Linked DNA regions of Marinomonas mediterranea MMB-1. The protein of the gene in region 1 interacts with the protein of each later gene in a pairwise test. Links are inferred from orthologs where the notes say so. Each region holds a gene or a part of one and is shown on either strand. Other genes may lie near its edges.

The links.
Region 2: the proteins of rplI (region 1) and lon interact in binary tests that used the Escherichia coli proteins (3 or more experiments, as listed by UniProt). The link is inferred for Marinomonas mediterranea MMB-1 from one-to-one orthologs.

The regions. Positions count from the first base shown.
Region 1 is NC_015276.1:3,576,621-3,579,856, reverse strand. The notes cover bases 252-3,161. They hold rplI (50S ribosomal protein L9), read left to right. Parts: upstream 252-1,438; coding sequence 1,439-1,885; downstream 1,886-3,161. Other genes in these bases: dnaB (replicative DNA helicase), read left to right, coding at 2,088-3,161; MARME_RS16395 (YybS family protein), read left to right, coding at 552-1,415; rpsR (30S ribosomal protein S18), read left to right, coding at 300-530; rpsF (30S ribosomal protein S6), read left to right, coding at 252-276. Also shown: more of rpsF, read left to right, coding at 1-251; more of dnaB, read left to right, coding at 3,162-3,236.
Region 2 is NC_015276.1:2,844,267-2,847,597, reverse strand. What follows is about bases 213-3,217. They hold lon (endopeptidase La), read left to right. Parts: upstream 213-523; coding sequence 524-2,911; downstream 2,912-3,217. Other genes in these bases: MARME_RS12945 (HU family DNA-binding protein), read left to right, coding at 3,033-3,217; clpX (ATP-dependent protease ATP-binding subunit ClpX), read left to right, coding at 213-330. In the rest of the region: more of clpX, read left to right, coding at 1-212; more of MARME_RS12945, read left to right, coding at 3,218-3,305.

The DNA.
Region 1 (3,236 bases):
CGTCAACTAGCTTACCCAATCAACAAAATTCATAAAGCTCACTATGTTCTTATGAACATCGAAGCTTCTGAAGCGGTACTAGCTGAGTTAAATGATACTTTCCGTTACAACGATGCGATCATCCGTAACATGGTTATCCGTCGTAAAGATGCGGTAACAGAAGTTTCTCCAATTAAAGCTGCTGAAAGCCGCGAAGATCGTCGCCCTCAGCGTGAAGAGCGTAAACCTGAAGCACCAGCGAAAGAAGAAGCTGCTGCTGAAGATTCAGCTGAATAATAGAATTTAATTAGGAGACTCTCATGGCTCGTTTTTTCCGTCGTCGTAAGTTCTGCCGTTTTACTGCAGAAGGCGTTAAAGAGATCGATTACAAAGATCTTGATACTTTGAAAGGTTACATCACTGAAACTGGTAAAATCGTACCTAGCCGTATTACTGGTACAAAAGCTCGTTACCAGCGTCAGCTAGCGACTGCTATCAAACGCGCTCGCTACATTGCTTTGCTTCCTTACACTGACAGCCACTTTAATTAATAGGTCTGTAGAAGCCCTGCTATGAGCGGTCTAGCTGATTGGGTGATGAAAAAGAGAATGAATGCCATTATATCTGTGGCTGCTTTCTCTGTCATCCCTGTTATGTTTTGGTTAGCCGCCGCCATTTTAGGTTTGGTGGTGCTTCGAAAGGGTGTAAAAGAAGGGATTCCTGTATTAGCTTGGGGAGGGCTGCCAGCTTTATTGCTGTGGTTCTTTCAAGGCGATGCAACAGCGCTAATGGTGCTACTGGATACTTTATTATTGGCTTATATATTAAGGCTGAAAGTATCTTGGAGTTGGGTGATATTGTCAGCAAGTTGGTTGGCAATTCTATCCGCTTGGTTACAACCGCTGATTATGCGGGATATGTTGGAGTTTGCGACTGAGCTTACACAACATATTTTAGCGAATCAGAATGGTACGGTTGGGCTCTCGAAAGAAACGATATTTCAAAAGTCTGTTATTGCGATATCGGTTGTTCAAGTTTTTGCTTCTGTTGGTGCCTTGTTTTTAGCAAGACGTTGGCAAGCGGGATTGTACAACCCTGGAGGGTTAAAAAAAGAGTTTCATGCTCTTAGGCTCCCTGTTCCGTTTGCTCTTGCGCTAGTCGCAATGGTGTTTATCGGAGAGAGTCTTGAAGGGCAGTTTGAAATTTTTGCCAAGGCGTCTATTCCTGCTCTTGTATTGCCTGGTTTGGCTTTGGTACATGGCGTTCTAGCGAAAAAAAGAATTGGGTTGGCCGGATTGGTGCTGTTCTATTTAATCGGCTTATTTATGTTGAATGTGTACTTTTTGAGCGTGGTGATGGTCTTGGCCATTATTGATAGCTTTGTAGATATTCGCAGTCGTTTTAAAGCGAACCCTTCCGGCTCAAACGAAAGCTAAAGATTTTATTAGAGGTGATCGAGATGAATGTTATTCTACTCGACAAAGTAAACAAGCTAGGTGGTATCGGTGACGTTGTTACTGTAAAACCAGGTTATGCTCGTAACTTTTTGATTCCGAACAACAAAGCTGTAATGGCGACTAAAGTTAACTTGGCGACATTCGAAGAGCGTCGTGCTGAGTTAGAAGCAAAAGCAGCAGCACGTACTGCTGAATCACAAACTCGCGCTGATGCGATCAATGGTAAGACAATTACTATTGAAGCAAACGCGGGTGATGAAGGTAAATTGTTCGGTTCTATCGGTACTCGCGATATTGCTGATGCAATCACTGCAACTGGTTCAGAAGTATCTAAATCAGAAGTTCGTCTTCCTGAAGGTGCTATTCGCCACACTGGTTCTTTCGAAATTGACGTTCAACTACATTCTGATGTAGTTGCTACTGTCACTTTGGAAGTAACAGCTCAGTAATACTCATAACATTTTTGTTATGGTATGAAGCATTAAAAAGGGTGTCCAAATTCATGGATGCCCTTTTTTTATGGTTGATGTTAAGCTTTGATTGACATCAATATTTAGGGGAGTTTCCCCTGATAAATATAATTCGATTCATAGATCTTCTAGTCCTATAGATTTTCTAGAGTCACAGATTTTCCATAAAGAGTGATAAAGCGTGCAAGACGACGACAGTGTAGCCAGCATTAAACTTCCACCATACTCAATTGAAGCCGAAAGGTCCGTTGTAGGCGGCTTGATGCTTGATCCTGAAGCTTGGGATCGAGTGTCTGAATTGGTTGTAGCAGATGATTTTTATCGCCCTGAGCATAACCGTATTTTCTCCGTCATAGCAAAACTCGCGGATGAAGTTGAGCCTATCGATGTAGTAACTATCGGTGAGCGTCTAGACAAGCGCGGCGAGCTTGAAGATGTGGGCGGCATGGCGTATCTCATTGAAATGGTTGAGGCGACACCCAGTGCTGCGAATATTGCGTCGTATGCGGATATCGTTAGAGAGAGAGCGTTATTAAGGCGTTTGATTTCAACGACAAATGAAATCACCGATAGAGCATTTCACCCAGAAGGCATGAACGCCGCTGAGGTGCTTGATGAAGCTGAGCGAAAAATCTTTCAGATAGCAGAAGGTGGTGAGAAAAAAGGCGGGCCTAGAGAGGTTGCGGACATTCTAAGCGCTACCGTCGACAAGATCGATGAGCTTTATCACCAGGAAGGGTCAATTACGGGGTTGAGTACGGGTTTTACGGATTTAGATGCAATGACGTCAGGTTTACAGCCAGCTGACTTAGTTATTGTTGCCGGTCGACCTTCAATGGGTAAAACTACATTCGCGATGAACTTGGTTGAAAATGCCGCTATGATCAGCGAACTTCCTGTTATCGTATTCAGTCTAGAGATGCCCGCAGAGCAGTTGATGATTCGTATGCTGTCATCGTTAGGGCGAATAGATCAAACTCGAATGAGGTCAGGCCAACTTATACAGGAAGACTGGGATAAGTTGATGTCGGCTGTAAAAATGCTGAAAGATAGAAAGCTATTTATAGATGATACGGGCGGGATTAGCCCCACTGAGATGCGATCTCGTGTCAGGCGTATTGCCCGAGAGCATGGAGGCGTTGCATTGATCATGGTCGATTACCTTCAATTGATGCAGATTCCTGGTTTTACAGAAGGGCGTACCAATGAAATTTCTGAGATCTCTCGATCTCTTAAAGCGATTGCTAAAGAAATGAGTTGCCCTATGGTTGCACTGTCTCAGCTTAACCGTAGTTTGGAGCAAAGACCAAATAAGCGCCCAGTAAACTCA
Region 2 (3,331 bases), 730 kb from region 1 along the record:
TCTGAACTAGATGAAGAAGCGTTGATGACAATTTTGAGTGAGCCGAAGAATGCGCTTACTAAGCAATATCAGCATTTGTTTGACCTAGAAGGCGTGGAATTAGAGTTTACCGATGAGTCTTTGCGCGAAGCAGCGCATCTGGCACTTGAGCGTAAAACCGGTGCACGTGGTTTGCGTAGTATCCTTGAATCTGCGTTATTGGATTGCATGTATGAGCTGCCAAATCGATCGGATGTGGTCAAAATTGTCATGGATGGAGCCTCTGTTCGTGGTGAGTCGACGCCATTGATGCTTTTAGAAAAAGAAGATTCAGCCGCAAATAACGCCTAAAATAGACGGCGTATATGATTTTAAAAACCGAGTTGCGTTCGCTACTCGGTTTTTTTATGGCAAAGTATTTGCAAAATACTTACTAGAGGTTCAATACTTAGAACGAAACGCTTGTAATTTCTCCCTTTGTCCCAATCTCTATACAACAAAGCTCGTCGCAATTATAAGTCTGCGACCCGGATTGGAAAATAATATGTCAAATATGCTAACACTGCCTATGTTGCCGCTACGAGATGTAGTGGTTTACCCGCACATGGTGCTTCCATTGTTTGTTGGTCGCACAAAGTCCATTGAAGCGCTTGAAGCCGCTATGGATGACGACAAGCTCGTTTTTCTGGTTGCTCAACAAGATGCTTCTAAGGACGACCCCGTTCAAGAAGATCTATATAACGTCGGAACAGTTGCTAAGATTATGCAATTACTTCGTCTTCCAGATGGGACCGTTAAGGTTTTGGTGGAAGGCAAATATCGTGCAACGCTAAATGCCTTGTCCGACGGTGAAGAGTTTATTTCCGCTACGGTTGATGAGTTAGCCGCTTCAGACGAAGATCAATCAGAGTATGATGCGATTAGAAATGCTTTGCTTAAACAGCTTGATGACTATGTTTCTGGTAGCAAGCGTATTCCAAGTGAAGTGGTTACTTCCGTAAAATCCATCGATGATTTATCTAAATTGATAGATAGTATTACAGGTCATATGAGCCTGAAGCTGGAAGATAAGCAAAAAGTGCTAGAGTTGATCTCTCTCATTGAGAGAGGAGAATACTTGATGGGATTGATGGACGGTGAATTAGACATCGCCCATCTTGAAAAAAGCATTCGTAGTCGCGTTAAGAAACAAATGGAGCGCAGTCAGCGAGAGTACTATTTGAATGAGCAAATGAAAGCCATTCAAAAAGAGCTTGGTGATATGGACGAAGGAGGTAATGAGCTGGACCTGCTTCAAGAGAAAATTATTGAAGCCGGTATGACTGAAGAGGCTACCGAAAAAGCCGACGCCGAACTTAAAAAACTTAAGATGATGTCACCTATGTCTGCTGAGGCAACAGTGGTGCGTGGCTATATAGATTGGTTAATCTCTTTACCATGGAAAAAGCGCTCCAAAGTTCGCAATGACCTTGCGTATGCTGAAAAAGTATTGAACCAAGATCATTATGGTCTTCAAGATGTAAAAGAGCGGATATTAGAGTTCTTGGCCGTTCAGCAGCGTGTCAAGAAAGTAAAAGGGCCTGTATTGTGTCTAGTAGGGCCTCCAGGTGTCGGTAAGACTTCTCTTGGGCAATCGATTGCTAAAGCGGTAAATCGAAAGTATGTACGTATGGCGTTGGGTGGCGTTCGTGATGAAGCAGAGATTCGCGGACACCGTCGGACATACATTGGTTCGATGCCCGGAAAATTGCTTCAAAAGCTTGCAAAGGTCAAGGTTAAGAATCCGCTATTTTTACTCGATGAGATCGATAAAATGGGCATGGATCACCGCGGCGATCCCGCTTCTGCGTTATTGGAGGTGTTGGATCCAGAGCAAAACCACACGTTCAATGACCACTATTTAGAAGTGGATTATGATTTATCGGATGTGATGTTTATTTGTACATCAAATAGCATGAATATTCCGGGGCCGCTTTTAGATCGTATGGAAGTGATTCGTATTCCCGGGTACACAGAAGATGAAAAACTTAACATCGCGAAGCGTTACCTGTTGCCTAAACAAGTTAAATTAGCGGGCCTTAAAGATAAAGAAATCGCACTTGCTGATGACGCCGTGATGGACGTTGTTCGATACTACACTAAAGAGGCTGGTGTACGTGGTTTAGAGCGCGAACTTAGTAAGATTTGTCGTCGTGTTGTTAAGCAGCAAGCGTTAAGTAAAGATAAGACTACCGTTGAAGTGACGTCTGAAAATTTGGAAGACTTTTCTGGTGTTCGTAAATTCAGTTACGGCAAAGCGGAAGATAAAAATCAAATTGGGCAAGTGACTGGTTTAGCTTGGACGTCTGTTGGTGGTGAACTGTTGACGATTGAGGCCGCAGGTGTTCCTGGTAAAGGGCGTCACGTTAAAACGGGGTCTCTTGGTGATGTTATGCAGGAATCTATCCAGGCTGCTCTCACCGTTGTCAGAAGTCGTTCTCTTGCATTAGGCATTGATGACGATTTCCATGAAAAGGTCGATCTTCATTTGCATGTTCCAGAAGGGGCTACGCCAAAAGATGGTCCGAGTGCTGGTATTGCGATGTGTACTGCTATGGTTTCAGTGCTTGCTAAAGTGCCGGTCAAAGCGTCTGTTGCAATGACGGGTGAAATCACACTTCGAGGAGAGGTTCTTCCTATTGGCGGCTTAAAAGAGAAGCTGCTCGCAGCCCATCGAGGTGGGATTAAAACGGTCGTTATTCCAAAAGAGAATGCCCGTGACTTGAAAGAAATCCCTGACAATATCGTCGCCGATATGGAAATTGTACCCGTAAAATGGATTGATGAGGTGTTAGATGTTGCCTTAGAGTACATTCCTTCACCAAAAGAGGCAAAAACTGCCTCAACTAAAGAAAAAACTGTTGATGAACAAGAAACTGTAAGTCATCATTAGGTCAGTTCCCTGTATTGACAGGGCATAGGAAGGGCTTGTATAAATGCTCGACTTCTCGGAAAGCTTTTTTTAGCGCCGATGATAATACTAAGGAACCACGAAGATACTGAAGGGGTACAACGTGAACAAATCTGAATTGATTGATGCTATTGCCGCGTCTGCTGATCTTTCTAAAGCTGCTGCAAGTAATGCTTTAGATGCTACTTTAAAAACAATTGAAGAAGCACTCGTTAAAGGCGATCAGGTTACTTTAGTTGGTTTTGGAACTTTCCAAGTTAAAGAGCGTGCGGCTCGTACTGGCCGCAACCCTCAAACAGGTGCAGAGATCCAAATTAAAGCCGCTAAGGTTCCTAGCTTTAAAGCAGGTAAAGGTCTAAAAGACGCTGTAAACTAAGGCATTGAGGAGCAGTAGTTCAGTTG